Regions from separate parts of the Acetobacter senegalensis genome, predicted to be linked through region 1. Evidence: predicted binding sites of a transcription regulator. Region 1 holds the regulator's gene; the other holds the start of a gene.

Region 1 (9,192 bases):
CAGAAATCCTTTTCATAGTTGTTGGGGTGCCACGCCCCGTAAGAAACTGGAGAATCGTCAAAGGCCTGAGAGGGAGAAATGCCCTGCTCCATGGCCTGTAGATACACAAACGGCTTGAAGGATGAGCCGGGCTGACGCAGCGCCTGCGTTGCGCGGTCAAACTGTGATGTCTGGAAAGACCAGCCCCCCACCAACGCCATCACGCGCCCAGTATGCACATTGAGGGTCACCACAGCGCCTTCAACATGCGGCACTTGCATCAGCGCCACACGCTCCCCTTGGGCCTGAGGTTCAATCATCACCACATCGCCCGCTCTCAACAGGCGGAACCGGCGCGTCCATGCCAGATCACGTTCCAGCACCTGCGCGGTTTGTGGTGTTCCGCCCTGCGTGGCAGCGCCCCGCCGCATGATGCCCCCTTCAAGCCAGCCCACCCGGCCGCGAGAAGGGTCAAGCACCACAGCCAACCGCCATTGATCCAGCATTCCCAGCGGCACCGGCACGGCCTGCAGGGCCGCCACCCAGTCCTCCTGAGAAGAAGAGGACGTGACCTCTGCCAGATGTTTGATAGGGCCACGCCAGCCGCCATGTGCCCGGTCATACGCCATCAGGCCCTGTCGCAGGGTGGTCTGCGCCGTAAGCTGCAATGCGGGGTCCAGACTGGTGTGCACTTCCAGCCCGCCCTGTAGCGTCGTGTCCTGCCCGTACCGTTCCAACAGTTCGCGCCGCACTTCCTCAGCAAACCATTCAGACCCGGGAGCCGGACCGGGGCGCACAAAGGCGTGCGGGATCAGAGGCTCGGCTTCTGCTGACCGGGCAGCCTCATGCGTAATGGCGCCTGTTTCGGCCATCCGCTCCAGCACCCAGTTCCGTCGCCCACGCGCGGCATCCGGAAACCGGATCGGGTTGTAATTGGTCGGAGATTTGGGCAACGCGCCAAGGAAAGCTGCCTCGGCATCATCAAGCTGATCAAGCGGCTTGTTGAAATATGTCTGCGCGGCGGCGGCAATGCCATAGGCGCCGCTGCCCATGTAAATTTCGTTCAGATAGATTTCGAGAATCTTCTCCTTGGGCAGCACCTGCTCAATGCGCATGGCCAGAAACGCTTCCTTGGCCTTGCGCTTCATGGAGACAGCATTACTGCCCAGCAGCATGACGCGCGCCACCTGCTGCGTGATGGTGGACGCACCAATAGGCCTGCGCCCCTTGCCGCGAGTAAGATCGGTCAGACCTGCGCGTATAATGGCGACCGGGTCCACCCCTTTATGGGTCCAGAATTTCTGGTCTTCCGCTGCAATAAAGGCGTTTTTCACCCGGTCCGGAATAGCGCTGTACGGCACAAACACCCGGCGTTCATCTGCCAGTTCGGCAATCACCTTGTCATCTGATGCATAAAGGCGGCTCATTACAGGCGGCTGGTAGGTCCGTAGCCCTTCCACCGTCGGCAGATCCGCCACAATACCTTCATACTGGTGCCAGACCAGCAGGGACGCCCCCGTTACGCCAACAAGCCCCACGGCAGCCACTGTGCCCAGAAGCCCCCGCCATTGGCGGAAACGTGGCCTGCGCAGCGTTACACCCTGCCGGGAAGAAGCGTTTTCTTCTTTCTTGTCAGAAGAAGACCCAGAGTCACCAGAAGACGGAGTTCGTGTCATGCAGGTCCTTTATCATTCCCATGCGCTGCCGTCTTCCTTCTCATGCGCCATATTGACCACATGATGGCAAAAAGACACCTCTCCCCGCCGGACCAGCCTTTTCCAACGGAGTTTGCCTTTAATGTCACTGTTCCGTTTTACCGGAACACCCCATCTAGCCCAGCATTTCACCCAGAAAACGGGCCGTATAATCCACCACCGGAATAATGCGACCGTAATTGATGCGCGTGGGGCCAATCACGCCAATGGCCCCTACAATCCGGTTGGCCTCGTTCCGGGCTGGGGCCACGACCATGGACATGCCGGAGGCCCCGAACAATCCACTTTCCGCCCCGATGAAAATCCTCACCCCTGCCGAATTTTCCGCCAGTTCCAGCAGGCGCATCATGGTTTCCTGCGTTTCCAGCCGGTCAAACAGGGTCTGAATAGCTAACAGGCGTTCCTGCCCATCCACATCCGCCAGCAGCTTGCCTTGACCGCGAATAATCAGGGTGCCGCCGCGTTCATCCGCACCACCGCCCCACACAGCCAGACCACTTTCCACCACCTCGGCCGTCAACTGGTCCAGCGCGTTCTGATTCTCCGTCATTTCAGCACCAACCCTGTCACGCAGATCATGCAGGGTTGTGCCTAAAACACGGGCATTCAGGTAATTGGCTGCTTCCACCAGAGCCGAGGGAGGCATGCCCACCGGGGTTTCCATCACCCGATTCTCCACATGGCCATCAGTGCCGACAAGGACAACCAGCGCCCGATTGCCGCCAAGTGCGACAAACTCAATATGCTTGATGCCGCCCTCCCCCTTGGGAGCCACCACCAACCCGGCTGCATCGGACATGCCAGAGAGCAGAGCCGAAGCCTCCGTCAACGTCTCCTGCAAGGAGCGCCCACGCGCTTCCAGAGACCGACCAATACCGGCCTGCTCCTCTTCTGAAAGGCTGCCAAATTGCAGCAGGCCATCCACAAACAGCCGCAGCCCTTTTTCCGTAGGCAGACGCCCGGCGGAGGTGTGGGGAGAAAACAGCAACCCCGCTTCCGTCAATGAGGCCATGACATTCCGAATGGTCGCCGGAGAAAGTGGCAACCCCAACCGGCGTGAGAGCGTACGGGAACCTACGGGTTCACCGCTTGCCACGTATTCTTCCACAATTTCGCGCAAAATCGCGGCGGATCTGCCATCCAGTTCCGGCGGCAGGGGCGATTTTACGGGCAGCAGACCACGCTTCATGATGACAGGCCTCCTCCTTCAAAATGATCCAGCCGGTAAATCAGGCCAAACAGACATATCCTGATCTTCTGCGCATCTGGCGTGCGTCTGACAAGAGAGCAAGTCCCTTCAACGCAAGAGTGAGCAGTCCCTGACCCTTTCAGGCAGACATAACGCACGTCTCGCGGCACCGACGCACCTGTGTAACCGGAGACCGTCACGCGGTTCCGCTCTGGCGCAAATCCCTTTATGTGCAGGGACCCCTCGTTTTTTTGTCAGGAGCCCTTCCTCATGCGCCCTTCCGGCCGTCAGCCAGACCAGATGCGCCCCGTTACAATTGAAACCGGTTTTGCCCACCATGCGGAAGGCTCCGCCCTTATCCGCGTGGGCGGCACGGAAGTGCTCTGTACGGCCAGTGTGGAAAACCGTGTTCCAGCCTTTCTGCGCGGAAAGGGTTCAGGATGGGTAACAGCCGAATATGGCATGCTGCCCCGTGCCACCCATTCGCGCGGCCTGCGAGAGGCCGCCAAGGGCAAACAATCCGGTCGGACACAGGAAATCCAGCGGTTGATTGGTCGCTCCCTGCGTTCTGTGGTGGACCTGCCCGCGCTAGGTGAAATCAGCATCACGCTGGATTGCGACGTTCTGAATGCAGATGGTGGCACCCGTTGCGCCGCCATTACCGGTGCATGGGTGGCGCTACGGTTGGCTCTGGGTAAATTGGTGGCCGCGCATGTGCTGCGCCAGTTGCCCCTGCGCGGACAGGTTGCGGCTGTCTCCTGCGGGTTGACGGAAGCCGGCCCTGTGCTGGATCTGGACTATGCGGAAGACAGCGCCGCAGCAGCCGACACCAATTTTGTACTGACCGCAGACCGGCGCATTGTGGAAATTCAGGCCACAGCCGAAGACGCTCCCTTTATGGAAGACTCTTTCACCGCCATGTTCGGCCTCGCCCGGCAGGGTGTTTCCGTGCTGTTTGATGCCCAGACAGCCGCAGTGAACGCAGCAGAAGGCCACTGACCCCATGACAAACCCCATTTTGAAATCTGGCGACAAACTGGTTCTGGCCAGCCACAACAAAGGCAAACTTGCTGAATTTTCCTCTCTCCTTGCTGATTTCGGCATTACCGTGCTCTCTGCCGGGGATCTTGACCTTCCTGAACCGGACGAGACGGAAACCACGTTTGCAGGCAACGCCGCCCTCAAGGCTGTCGCCGCATCCAAAGCCACGGGCCTGCCCGCGCTGGCCGATGATTCCGGCCTGTGTGTTTCCGCCCTTGGGGGAGCACCCGGCATTTATTCCGCACGCTGGGCCGGGCCGGATAAAGACTTTCCCGCTGCCATGGCCCGCATTCACGAGGGAATTGGCGAAGACGAACGCGATGCGTGGTTTATCTGCGTGCTGTGCCTTGCTTTTCCGGACGGCACCACCCGCAGTTTTGAAGGGCGTATCAATGGGCAGATCACGTGGCCCCCACGGGGAGATAAAGGCCACGGATATGACCCCATTTTCACGCCGGAAGGGGAAACCCGCACCTTTGCGGAAATGGCGGACGCCGAGAAAAATGCCATCAGCCACCGTGCTCGCGCCTTTAAATCCTTCCGTGAATCGTGCCTTGATTGATACCACTATTGGAAAACAGAGTTTTTGTCTGATACGGTGCGCCAGCCGGGGAATTCCCCGGCTGTTTTTCTATCAGCTGTTCAGGACAAGGACTCCATGACCACACAGAACACCGCTTACCGCACACTGGATGCTGAGGGTGTAAGATCCTATGTGGCCTCTCTTCCCACCATTGCCGCGCGCCTTGGCAGCGCGCCGGAAACATGGACCATCCGGGAAGTGAGTGATGGCAACCTGAATATGGTGTTTCTGGCTGAAGGCTCGAACGGAGGGGTTTGCCTGAAACAGGCGCTTCCGCACGTTCGGGTTGATCCATCCTGGAAAATGCCGCTGGATCGCACTTTTTTTGAAGCCGCCTATCTGCGCAACGTGTTTCCCCACGTGCCAGACCTTACAACAGAATGCCTGCATTTTGACCCGGAACAGTTTATCCTGATTGTCAAAAGCCTTTCTGGCCATACCGTTTTACGCACAGCCCTTATGAACGGGCCGGTTATCCCGGAAATAGCTGCTCGGATTGGGCGCTTTGTGGCCCACAGCACATTTGCCACGTCCCTGCTGGCAGCCCCTTTTGAACCCGTTATGGACCGCCGCATCTGTTTTGCCCGCAACCAGACACTCACCCGTATTACGGTTGATCTGGTGCTGACAGACCCGTACCATAATCACCCCCGTAACCACTGGGCAGAACCGGGCCTGACACCTGTGGTGGACGCCATTCGTGCTGACGAGAATGTGCTGGCCCGGATCGATTCACTGCGTCTGCGCTTTCTTTCCTGCCCACAGGCCCTTCTGCATGGAGACCTCCACACGGGCTCCATCATGACCACGGAAGACGATACACGTGTCATAGACGGCGAATTTGCGATCTACGGTCCTATTGGCTTTGATGCCGGACTGTTTGTCGCAAATCTCGTGCTCAGTTTATTTGCCACGCCGGACACTGCGGCCACACACCTTCATAAACAGATGATCACCTTGTTCTGGGGCAGCTTTACAGAGCACTTCCTTCATTTGTGGAACACACAGCCTACCCCTTCCGACCCGGCGGCCCTGTATTACGCCCCCACCCAAGGCGGCATTTCAGAACGAGAAAAAACTCTTTTCCTGGAAAGTATTTTTCAGGACATGGTTGGATACTGTGGTGCGGAAATCATCCGCCGCATTATCGGCTATGCACACGTTGCCGATTTCTCTGTTCTGCCCAATACGGAAAGCCGGGAAGCCCGCAAAAAACAGGCTCTTCTGTTCGCAAAAAAATGTCTTGATCAGAAACATCTTTTTAAAAACGTTTCTGATTTTCTTACTTCGCTTTCCGCAGACTGATCTCTGTGCTCTGAACTGCCCAGCACTTTGATAGGCTGGGCAGCCTTTAGCCTCCTGCTCCGGGCTGAATGTGGACCTTTCCCCTAATGCCCTCTCTTCCCACCTCTTAGGATGACACTGTTCCCTCTGCGTGCCCCCCCACGATCCCAAGTGGCACCTGCATCGTGTTGTAACAGCTCTTTTACCTGAAGATGCAAGACGCCTCTTGCTTTTAGCGTCATTTTTCTGTCTGCTAGCGTCACCGCAGGAAAGTGCGTTGCTGCGATGCCGCAATTTTCCCTTTCCCTGCCCCAGCTTTGCAAACATTGCAAAACCCGAAAAAATCTTCGCTTCTTTTCACTTTTATTCGGGTAGCGCTCGGCAGACCTCCTCAGGCACACTTCGGCTTATGGACATACACAGAGGCCAAAGCCATGTCGTCTCACGATCTTAAATAGTGCAGCCCTTAATCAGGGCAACGCACTGAACCGCTTGCCTGTTCTGTCAGAAGCGCTTCCCACCAGAAGCGTTTCTATAGGGCTTTTGGCCCACGGCATCTGATTACTGAACTTGCAGCAGATGCCTTGCAGAACATGACACCGTATTTCTTCTGAGACACCGACAAAAACAAAAAGACCGGGGGACAAAGAAGATGTCTGAACATACCATTATTCCCGTGCATCCTCAGTCAGCAGAATACTCCTTGCTGACACCGTCACAACTGCAGGCGATGACACGCCGTGCCGAGCGTGATCCGGATGGGTTCTGGCTGGATCAGGCGGAGCGTATCCACTGGCACAGCAACCCGACCCGCGCCTTTTGTGGCTCCTTTCAGGATGATGTTGAAATCAACTGGTATCATGATGGCACGCTGAACGCCTCCGTCTCCTGCATAGACAGCCATCTGGGAGACAGGGCAGACCAGGTTGCCCTGATCAGCCACCGCGACGGCACGGATGAAGCAGAAAAACTGACATACCGTATGCTGCACGAGCGCGTCTGCCGTCTGGCAAATGCGTTGCAGCATCTGGGTGTTTCGCGGGGGGATCGTGTTGCCATCTCCTTGCCCATGGTATCCGAAGCCCCTATTGCCATGCTGGCATGTGCCCGTATTGGGGCTGTGCATGTGGTGCTGTTTGGCGGTCTTTCAGCAGAAGCCATTGCCGAGCGGCTGGTAGATAGTGGCGCACGCGTTGTGATTACCGCCAACGAGATTGCACGCGGTGCAAAGCGTATCCCGCTCAAGCATATTATGGATGAGGCGTTGAAAAAAGCGGGGGCAGAGAGTGCGGTTGAAACCGTTCTGGTGCTCCGCACAACAGATGCGCCCGTTGCCATGCTTCCCGAACGTGACCTTGATTTTCACGATTTTGTGGACTGGTTTGAACCAGACTGCATTCCGGAGATCATGAATGCGGAAGATCCCCTTTTCCTGCTCTACACCTCTGGCAGTACCGGCAAGCCCAAGGCCGTGGTGCACACCACGGGCGGCTACATGGTATGGGCGGCCTACACCATGGGCATGGTCTACACCCACCGCCCGAATGATGTTCTGTGGTGCACAGCGGATGTGGCATGGATTACCGGCCATACCTCGGTTGTCTATGGGCCGCTGGCCAACGGCAGCACCACCATGATGTTTGATGGCCTGCCTTCCTACCCGCAACCGGGCCGCTGGTGGGAGCTGATAGAACGCCACAAGGTAACCATGCTGTTTACCGCCCCCACCGCCATCCGCTCCCTGATGCGCGAAGGCGATGATCTGGTAAACCGGTATGACCTGAGCAGCCTGCGGCTTCTGGGCACTGCCGGAGAACCCATCAGCCCGGATGCGTGGATGTGGTACCATGATGTTGTCGGCAAAGGCAGTTGCCCGGTTGTGGATACATGGTGGCAGACGGAAACCGCAGGCATCATGCTTGGCCCAATTCCCGGCGCACAAAAACTGAAGCCAGGATCAGCCACCATGCCGCTTCCGGGTGTTTCCATGGTGCTGACCGACACCAAGGGAGACGTGATTGAAGGCGCAGGCGAAGGATGCCTGTGTGTCACCCGCTCCTGGCCCGGACAGGCACGCACCCTCTGGAAAGACCATGCCCGTTTCCAGCAGACCTACTTCTCTTTCAGCCCTGGTCTGTATTTCACGGGGGATGGCGCACGCCGCGATGCAGACGGGTATTACTGGATTACGGGCCGTATGGATGATGTCATCAACATTTCCGGCCATCGGATCGGCACCGCCGAAATTGAGGAAGCTGTTGGTACAGACAGGCGTATTACAGAATGTGCTGCCGTTGGTGTGCCACATTCCGTCAAGGGACATGCGTTGGTTGTGTTCGCCATTGCGCGGGATGAACAGACCAGCATAACGCCCGAAGATATCACCCGGCAGGTCAGTCTGGCCATCGGGCGCTACGCTGCGCCGGATGAGGTTTTCATTGTGCCAGATCTGCCCCGTACGCGCTCTGGCAAGATTGTGCGGCGTCTGCTGCGCAAGATTGCTTCAGGAGAGCTGGATACGCTGGGGGATCTGTCCATGCTGAGCGATGCAGACAGCGTGGACATGTTGATCAACACCGTGTGGAAGGAGGAACAAACCTTGAATGTTGCCTGAGTTTTCGCAAAAAACATTTTAGAATCATATTTTGCCGTTCAAATTTAAATGTCGTTCCGCTTTTTTGGTCTCTCAGCCCTGCCAGATGCTCCTGGCAGGGCTTCCTGTTTTCAAAAGGGTTTCTTTAGCTCCCTATGTGGGCTCCGCGCTGTATGTCGGCACAGGCTCAATGGGAAAACGGATAAGATGATAAGGCGGACGCCGCTTATCCTGTCCATTATTGAAGCTGGCCAGCCGGTTCCACTGCCCCAGTGTGCAATAGACATGCGTGCGCGTGCAGAAAATGCCATCAGGCGAAAGAATGCGCGGATCATGCACCATCAGATCAAATGATCCATCCGTATTGCGCCGCAAAATACAATCGTGCTCGAAATTGGTTGTATAGATACGGCCTTGAGCATCTGTCGCCAGCCCGTCTGCTGTTCCTTTTTCTCCTTCATCCCGCACCGCTTTTGCAAGATCCGCATCGGAAACAGAAAAATCGGACAGCAGCGCCGTTGGCAGACTGTACAACCTGCGGCTGGTCAGAGGCGCGTAATAGAGCCGATCACTTGATGCACTCAGGGTAACACCATCTACGCCGCCCACCACAAAACGGGGCTTCTGGGCGGGGTCATACACCAGTGGCACCCCCTCCACCACGGCCATGAAGCCTGCCTCCGCCTGCGTGGAAGGATGGGTTGCCAGAACGCGGCGCTGCTTCCCGCTGGCAACGTCCACAACGACCAGCCCCGGACTGTGCCCAAACGAACTATCGCTAACATACACAGTGCCTGCCTGCCCGTGT
Region 2 (9,192 bases), 1.1 Mb from region 1:
TTTACACGCACTCTGTTCGCCACGCCGAACACGGGCTTCCTCATTCCGATGGGACAAGGGAACAAGAGACGTTTCTCTCACCAGCGTGGGTAAACGTTCGCCCTAAAGGCTTCTGTTTGTTGTCCCCGGTCCTTCTTTCGCCTGATCCTGATGCTCTTCAAAAACCCGTTCTAGCCCCAAAAATCCCTTGCGTTGCTTGGGACTGGACCTTTCAAATGGCCTCCCAGCCTCCCAGCCTCCCAGCCTCCCAGCCTCCCAGCCTCCCAGCCTCCCAGCCTCCCAGCCTCCCAGCCTCCCAGCCTCCCAGCCTCCCAGCCTCCCAGCCTCCCAGCCTCCCAGCCTCCCAGCCTCCCAGCCTCCCAGCCTCCCAGCCTCCCAGCCTCCCAGCCTCCCAGCCTCCCAGCCTCCCAGCCTCCCATGCCCTCCAGTCTGGGGAGGTGGTAATCGCTTTCTAAAGCCCCTTAAAAAAACAAGTGAGAGGGACGGCGACGGGAGACTATGGCTTTCTTGGGACGTAGGAGAGGGTTCAGGAGAGCACTTCCATTCTGTTCACATCGACCATGCCGAAATCCGTGATTTTCAGGTGGGGAATAACGGGCAGCGGTAGGAAGGCCAGTTGCAGGAAGGGTTCTTCCAGCGTGCAGCCGAGGGTGCGCGCAGCGGCGCGGAGCGTGATAAGTTGGTCACGTACCACTTCAAATGGTGCATCGCTCATCAGGCCAGCCACGGGCAGGGGCATATCCGCCAGAACTTTGCCGTGCTGCACAACAACAAAGCCTCCGCCCAGCTTTTCCAGATGGTTCACAGCTTCTGCCATGTCAGCCGGGTCCATGCCCACTACGCAGATATTGTGACTGTCATGCCCCACGGAGGAGGCAATGGCCCCACTGGTCAGACCAAAGCCCTTCACAAAGCCCCGACCTATGTTGTCGTTATGCCCGTGGCGCGCCACCACACATACAGCGGCAATATCCTGCGTGACATCTGGCAGCACCACGCCCTCTTTGGTAGGCAGATCGGCCTTGAGGAAAGGCGTTATGATCTGGCCCGGTATCAGGCCAATAACGGGGCGTTCTGTTCCATCACCATGCACAAGCATATCAACGGCAGTCACGGGGGCAGGGAGTTGTACGCTGCCAATACCTGTTGCGGGGAGGATATCCCGTGTTTCAAACAGGGCATCATTTACCAGCCGGCCCGCGCTGATCACGTCTGAAACGCGACATTCGCGCAGGTCATCCAGCAGGACAATATCCGCGCGGCGGCCGGGGGCGATCAGCCCTCTGTCCCGCAGGCCAAAAGCCTGTGCCGCGCTGAGTGTGGCACAGCGATAGGCGGCCAGAGGCTCCACGCCCAGAGAGATAGCAAGCCGGATGAGGTAATCCAGATGGCCTTCATGGGCGATTTCAAGCGGGTTACGGTCATCCGTGCAGAAAGCGAAGAACTGTGCCGTCTGCGGTGTGAGCAAAGGCACGAGGGCTCTGAGATCCTTGCAGACGGAGCCTTCGCGGATCAGCACCATCATGCCTTTGCGGATTTTCTCCAAGGCTTCTTCGGCTGTGGTGGCTTCATGATCGGTGGTGATGCCAGCCGCCAGATAGCCATTCAGCTTGCGGCCACGCATAAGGGGCGCATGTCCATCAATGTGGCAGCCTTCAAAGGCTTCCAGCTTTTCTATGCACTCCGGGTCACAGTTCAGAACCCCCGGAATGTTCATGAATTCCGCCAGGCCGATCACCTTGGGGTGTGTGCGGTAAGGGGCAAGGTCTACGGCCCGAAGGCATGCGCCGGAGGTTTCCAGCGCCGTAGAAGGCACACAACTGGAGAGATTGACCCGTAGATCCATGATGGTGCGGGTCGCGGCCTCCGTGAAGTAGTCCAGCGCTGCCCGCCCCAGAACGTTCGCCATTTCGTGCGGGTCGCAAATGGCGGTGGTTACACCATGGGGTAGGACGCAGCGGTCAAATTCAAAAGGCGTGATCAGCGAAGATTCAACATGCAGATGCGTATCAATAAAGCCCGGCACGGCAATGCGGTTCCGGCCTTCAATAATGCGCTTGCCCTCGTACGTGTCCAGCGTGCCGACAATTCTGTCCCCGCACAGGGCGATATCCGTGGGAATAAGCTCTCCGGTTACCAGATCAAACAGCCGGACATTCTTGATGACCGTATCCGCTATTTCAGTTCCGCAACCTTGTGCAATGCGGTTGGAAAGTGTGCTGCCTGTCATGCCTGTTTCATTTCCCCCGTAAAGCAGGAGGCTGGCTGAGGCCTCAGTCTCCAAAAATCCTCATCAGCCCCGATCCGTTATTGTTCCTGATACGGGTGGGGAAGGCAAATGCTGTTTCTTTAAAAGAAAAAGGCGAGGGCAACCAAAGTTGCCACTCGCCTTTCAGGCTTTCCGCCCGTTTCGGAACGCAGCCGGAGCCGCCTACCAAAACGGTAAGGAAAAAGGACCTTAGAAGTCCATGCCGCCCATGCCGCCCATGTCAGGGCCGCCAGCCGGAGCCGCTTTCTTTTCCGGACGTTCTGCCACCATAGCTTCGGTGGTGATCAGCAGACCAGCAACAGAAGCTGCATCCTGCAGAGCCGTGCGAACAACTTTGGTCGGGTCGATAATACCGGCATCAACCAGGTTCTTGTATTCGCCAGCCTGTGCATCGAACCCGAAAGCGTATTCTTTGGATTCAAGCACCTTGTTGGCGATAACCGCACCATCTTCACCAGCGTTGTGAGCGATCTGGCGCAGCGGAGCCTGCAGAGCCTTGCGGATGATGTCACCACCAACGCGCTGATCGTCATTGTGGTAGTGCAGGTGAGACAGGTTGGCAGAAGCGCGGGCCAGAGCCGTGCCACCACCAGGAACAATGCCTTCTTCCACTGCAGCGCGGGTTGCGTGCAGGGCGTCATCAACGCGGTCCTTGCGTTCCTTGACTTCCACTTCCGTGGAGCCACCAACGCGGATCACGGCAACACCGCCAGCCAGCTTGGCCAGACGTTCCTGCAGCTTTTCACGGTCGTAGTCAGAGGTGGTTTCCTCGATCTGCGCACGGATCTGCTTGCAACGGCCCTTGATGTCGTCAGACTTGCCAGCACCATCAACAATGGTGGTGTTTTCCTTGTCGATACGCACCTTTTTGGCGGTGCCCAGCATCGGCAGGGTAACGGTTTCCAGCTTGATGCCCAGATCTTCGCTGATCACCTGGCCACCGGTCAGGATAGCGATATCTTCCAGCATGGCTTTACGACGGTCACCAAAGCCAGGAGCCTTGACAGCAGCAATTTTCAGGCCACCGCGCAGCTTGTTGACAACCAGGGTTGCCAGCGCTTCACCATCAACGTCTTCTGCAATGATCAGCAGCGGACGGCCAGACTGCACAACGGCTTCAAGCAGCGGCAGCATCGGCTGAAGAGAAGACAGCTTCTTTTCATGGATCAGGATGTAGGGGTTTTCCAGATCAGCCGTCATCTTCTCCGTGTTCGTCACGAAGTAGGGAGAGATGTAGCCGCGGTCGAACTGCATGCCTTCAACCACGTCCAGTTCTGTCTGGAAGTGCTTGGCTTCTTCAACCGTGATCACGCCTTCGGAGCCAACTTTCTGCATGGCTTCGGAGATCATCTGACCGATTTCAGATTCACCGTTAGCGGAGATCGTGCCAACCTGAGCTGTTTCAGCCGGGGTGGTGATCTTCTTGGTGTTCTTCTTCAGTTCTTCAACAACCGCAGCAACGGCCTTGTCGATACCGCGCTTGAGGTCCATCGGGTTCATGCCAGCGGCAACGGCCTTGTGGCCTTCACGCACAATGGCCTGAGCCAGAACGGTTGCAGTGGTCGTGCCGTCACCAGCGATATCGTTGGTTTTGGAAGCCACTTCGCGCAGCATCTGTGCGCCCATGTTTTCGAACTTGTCAGCAAGTTCGATTTCCTTGGCGACGGACACACCGTCCTTCGTGATGCGGGGAGCGCCGAAGCTCTTGTCCAGCACAACGTTACGGCCTTTGGGACCGAGCGTGACCTTAACAGCGTCTGCAAGGATGTCGACACCGCGCAGCATACGCTGGCGTGCGTCACCACCAAACTTTACGTCTTTGGCAGCCATTGAAATTCTCCTGTGAGGATCAGTTAAATATTGAAAAGCGGATCAGGGCGTCACTCAGGCGGAAATAATGCCCAGAATGTCGCTTTCTTTCATGATCAGCAGCTCTTCACCGTCGATCTTCACTTCTGTGCCGGACCATTTGCCGAACAGGATCTTGTCGCCAGCCTTGACATCAAGCGCTACGATCTGCCCCTGCTCATTGCGGGCACCCGGACCAACTGCGACCACTTTGCCTTCCATCGGCTTTTCTTTGGCCGTGTCAGGGATAATAATGCCGCCAACTGTCTTCTCTTCGCTTTCGAGACGACGGACGACTACTCGGTCGTGTAAAGGACGAAACTTCGTCATTATGGATCGCTCCACATTCATTTTTGCTGCGGTGGCGCCCTTGTCTGGAAGCGACACCACCTGCTTTTACCGCGCGTAACGAACGCCGCGTTGCGTTAGCACTCCCACCCCGGGAGTGCCAGAACAGGAGATAGGTTTGTCCTCCCCGAGAGTCAAGAAATGTGGAAAACTTTCTTCCAGTTTTAACACTTCACGCAAAAGGAGTCGCCGCCATGGGGCATGCAATCACACTACAGGCTGAGGACGGACACAGCTTTTCAGCCTATGAGGCAGGCGGAGCGGATCTGCCCTATGCGCTTGTTGTGGTGCAGGAAATTTTTGGCGTGAACGATCATATCCGCCATGTGTGTGATGATTTTGCGGCTCGCGGTTTTCATGTGATTTCGCCCGCTCTGTTTGACCGCGCCCAGCCGGGGACGGAGCTGGCGTATGACAAGGCCGGAATTGATCAGGGCCTGGCTCTTCGTGCCCAGATTCCCCCGGAAAAAACCTTGTTGGATCTGCGGGCGAGTGCGGCTGCGCTGGCGCATAAACGTGGCAGCGGGCGCAGCAAACCGGGCATTATCGGCTATTGTTGGGGCGGCACGCTGGCATGGCAGGCCGCAACCCATACGCATGATTTTGCAGCCGCTGTCTGTTGGTATGGTGGTGGTATTGCCGCCAGCCGCAACGAGACTCCGCATTGCCCGGTGGAAATGCATTTTGGCGGGCAGGATAGCAGTATTCCTCACATGGATGTGACCGCCATCAGGGAGGCGCAGCCGGGAATTGAAATTTTCGTGTATGACGAGGCAGGGCATGGCTTTGGCTGCGCGGAACGCTCGTCTTTCAACGCGGAGGCCTACCTTCTGGCGCAGCAGCGCAGTGTGGCGTTTCTGGAAGCGCATCTGAAGGGCTGAAACTGCCGGAATCGCGCACAGGCGGGGTATTTTGATTGACATTCCCGCCGCTTCATGAGCGGATAGAGGGGTCCTGTAGCCGGCATATGGTTGCCCGGCAGGAGACTATCAGGGAAAGTTACCCGCCTATGCCGACCGGTACAGTAAAATGGTTCAATGCCACCAAAGGCTTTGGCTTCATCGCTCCTGATGATGGAGGCAAAGACGTTTTTGTTCACATCACCGCTGTTCAGGCTGCTGGCCTGCGTGGTCTGAATGAGAATGAGAAGATTTCTTATGAACTCGTGACAGAGCGCGGCAAAGTGGCTGCTACAGAGCTCAAGCCTCTCTAAGGCTGCCTGCGGGGCGAGGGCGTTTACGCAACCTGCTCCGCACTCTCTGCAGAGACTGTCTGTTGGTTTCGCTAAAGCCGTGCCAACTGACACCTGTGGCACGATCTGGCAAGAAAACGCTACGTCGTTATTCTTGGTGGTTCCTGTTTGTCTCTGCTACACATTTTGATTATTCCAAAAATTATTTGAAAAGCCTGTCAGTTTTGTGCGGCAGTTTTTCTGCGTTGGATGATGTTGGTGTTTTTAAGCCAATATCCTTGCGCTGAGCTTTTCTATTCTGCTTTCATTACAGGTGGAAACGCACGCTGTTTCCGATTGCTGAGGGTTTAGACGCAGCCTTTTGACTTCAGCATGCAAAGCCGCCTCGTAAGGCATGTTGTCACGCCCCGAGTTGTCGCGTCCAGAGCGCGATGGGCCATCGCCGTTCAGTTTTGAGGCGTGCGTGGCAGAAAGTTTTCAATTTCCCGTGCTGTGTCCGCCAGCCCCATCCGTCGCACTTCGGCCCCCGGTGGGAAGGCTGAGAGCAGGCGCGAAGGCGTTCTGCGATCCAACAGCACAAAAACACCCCGATCTGACTGGCTGCGGATGAGCCGTCCAAACGCCTGACGCAGTCTGAGGCGGGCAATCCGGTCATCATATCCAGTTGTATCGCCACCAGAGAGATGAATGCGCCGTTCACGGTGCAGAATGTCAGGCCGGGGCCACGGAACACGCTCAAAAACCACCAGTCGCAGGGCATTTCCCGGCACATCCACACCGTCCCGCATGGCATCCGTACCCAGCAGGCAGGCATGTTCTTCCGTGCGGAAAATATCCACCAGCGTTGCGTTATCCATTGCATCGACATGCTGCGCATAAAGAGGCAGGCCGCTTTCCTCCAGCGCAGGCGCAATGCGGGAGTGAACGCCGCGCAGGCGCGATATGGCGGTGAACAGCCCGAGCCCTCCGCCACCAGAGGCCTGAAACAGGGTGCGATAGGCGGCAGCCAGATCGGCAATACTTCCATGGTCTATGTCGTTGACAATAAACGTGCGCGTCTGCCGGGCGTAATCGAAAGGACTACTCAGGCTGGCCCGAATGGCGGGGGCCGGAAAGTGGTTTGCTCCGGTTCGGGCTTCAGCCGCTTCCCACGCACGTTCCGATTCTTCCGAGTAAAGGTCTTCCGTCTGTCCCTCTTCTGTCGGGGGTTTGCGCGGGGTGTCAGACTGATCGCGCAGGGTGGCGGACGTAATCAGCATGCCCTGTGCAGGCATGGCCATAACCGCAGCAAAAGGCACGGTGGGGTCCAGCCAGTGGCGGTGCAGGCCTACATCCTGCTCACCCATGCGCTGTTTTTCCCGACGATCCAGTCGGATGAAATGAATGTGGGTCGGGGTGGCATCTGCTGGCGGTGGGTGATCCAGCGCGTCCAGCATGGCAATCCAGGCGTCCAGCCGGGTAATGGCCCGGCGGCGCAAGGCGCGCACCATAGCCTCAATTCGCCCTCGGGTGACGCTGTCCAGACTTTCTGCTTCATCCTGCAAACGGGCGTGCAGGCGTTCCGCTAGAATGCGGAGCGGTTCTGCCAGCCGCCCCAGTGCCCGCGCCAGCGCCTGCCCGGCCTGTGCAAGGTCGGGCAATAAAGGGTGCAGGTCACATTCCAGCGCGCCGTAGGCATGGTCTGCGCGCCCGCGTTCCTGACTGCGCGCCAGAACCTGTTGGCGCAGCAGTTTGAGAAACATCTCGGTCGGGTTCTCAAGCACGGGCTCAACGGCATTCTGCACCATGGGGAAAAGGCCATCTTCTCCCTGTGCAGGCACGTCTTCGGCGGGATGAGGCGGTGGTTCGTTCTCACCTTCTGTTCCGGCCAGCCGCGTGGACCAGCCGGGGGCGGGCAGGGCGTGCGCCGCCATCAGGGCAGCGTCCAGCGGTGTTTCCAGCTTGGGCAGGCCGACCACCAGATCATCCAGCCGCCGCTTGAGGCCGCGCGCGCGGGAACGGCGGCCTTCCGCGCCCAACAGCCAGCGCCGCAGTTCCGCAGCTTCCAGCCCCGAGAGTTCGGCGGAAAAGGCACCGTCTGCCGCATCTGCCAGATGATGGCCTTCATCAAAAACATAGCGGGAGGGCGTGCTGTCTTCTTCACCTTCTTCCGAATCATCCGCCATGGCGTTTTCAGAATAGGCTGCTTGCGCCATCACCAGCGCATGATTGGCAATGACCAGATCTGCCTCCCGCGCCCGGCGGATGGTATGTTCCACAAAACAGCGCTGATAATGCGGGCAGGCACCGTGAATACATTCGCCGCGCCTGTCCGCAACGCCGGTAATGTTGCCGTGGCCAAACAGGTCTCCAAACCAGCCGGGCAGGTCTCCGCCTGTCAGATCACCATCAGCGGTGGCGCGGGCCCAGCGGGCGAGCATCGCCAGCGCAATGGTCACGCCTGCGGGGCGGGAGGCCGCACTGTTGACGGCTTCTTCCATGTTCAGCAGGCAGAGGTAATTCTCGCGCCCTTTGCGCAGCACCACATGCCGGCGGCGTGTGGCGTCATCCGGAAACAGGCGGTGCGTTTCCTGCTCAATCTGGCGTTGCAGGTGGCGCGTGTAGGTGCTGATCCACACACTGCCGCCATTGCGTTCCGCCCACACGCTGGCGGGTGCGATATACCCCAGCGTCTTGCCCGTTCCCGTCCCGGCTTCCGCCAGCACCACGGCGGGATTGCCGCGCATGGTGCGAGGTTCGAACGCAGCGGTGGAGACACTGGCAAAATCTGCCTGTCCTGCGCGGCTTTCAGCCCCTTCGCCCAGTAGCATGGTCAGGCGGGCGCGGGCTTCGGCTGACGTGATGGGATGAGACGCCGGAGGCGGGCGTGGGGCAACATCCTCCCATTTGGGCAGCACGCGCCACACGCGCAGGGCGTCTCCTGGTTGCATGGCGTCTTCTGGCAACTGTCCGCGTGGTCCAAGTTTTTCATGCAGGCCGAGCGTTTCCGCGACAGTTCCCGCCCAAGGCCAGCCCGCTTGCCCCAGCCGGACGGTTAGTGCGGCCAGAAACTCTGCTTCCGGGCTGCTTTTGTGGCGCGCGAGTTCCGCCAGCATCAGGGAGGTCAGAAGAGGGAGCAGATCAGCTTCCGCCTGCCCAATTCGTTCCTCTTCTACCCCAAGGGCGAGGGCCAGCCCACGCGGTGTTGGGGCGACGGAACGGGCCGGATAGACAAAGGCGAACAGTTCCAGCAGGTCCAGCCACGGGCAGGGTTGGCCTGGTGCATGCAGGCCCAGTTTGCGGGCGAAGGCGGGCGCATGCACCACCAGCGGGCAGGGCATGGTTTGCAGCCGCTCGCGTATTTCCGCGATGGAAAGGGTGAGAAATTCCCCATCCTCCGTCAGCACGGAAATGCCGCGATGATGCGCTGTGAGCGCGGGCGCATCATGCGCAGAGGGAAAGGATGACTGCATGGAAGCCTTACTCTACGCAAGTTGGGGCGTACGAACCAGAGGCTATTCCATATGGTGAAAGCCTGATGCCCACAGTGCGCTGT

Evidence for each region. The regulator HrcA, encoded in region 1, represses chaperone genes, less so after heat shock. The targets are predictions, from matches to a motif close to GTTNGCACTCNCNNNNNGNGAGTGCNAAC.
Region 2: groES (co-chaperone GroES) is a predicted target of HrcA. The motif match lies at 4,542-4,570, and genes of this name have one in related genera.

The regions. Positions count from the first base shown of each region.
Region 1 is NZ_LN606600.1:1,507,499-1,516,690, forward strand. Features, by position in the region: gene ASN_RS06685 (penicillin-binding protein 1A) at 1-1,655, opposite strand, end outside; gene hrcA (heat-inducible transcriptional repressor HrcA) at 1,810-2,883, opposite strand; gene rph (ribonuclease PH) at 3,154-3,882, shown strand; gene rdgB (RdgB/HAM1 family non-canonical purine NTP pyrophosphatase) at 3,887-4,486, shown strand; gene mtnK (S-methyl-5-thioribose kinase) at 4,583-5,812, shown strand; gene acs (acetate--CoA ligase) at 6,444-8,405, shown strand; gene ASN_RS06715 (L-dopachrome tautomerase-related protein) at 8,538-9,192, opposite strand, start outside.
Region 2 is NZ_LN606600.1:414,393-423,584, reverse strand. Features, by position in the region: gene ade (adenine deaminase) at 527-2,230, opposite strand; gene groL (chaperonin GroEL) at 2,459-4,099, opposite strand; gene groES (co-chaperone GroES) at 4,154-4,447, opposite strand; gene ASN_RS01800 (dienelactone hydrolase family protein) at 4,660-5,346, shown strand; gene ASN_RS01795 (cold-shock protein) at 5,475-5,678, shown strand; gene ASN_RS01790 (ATP-dependent DNA helicase) at 6,104-9,109, opposite strand.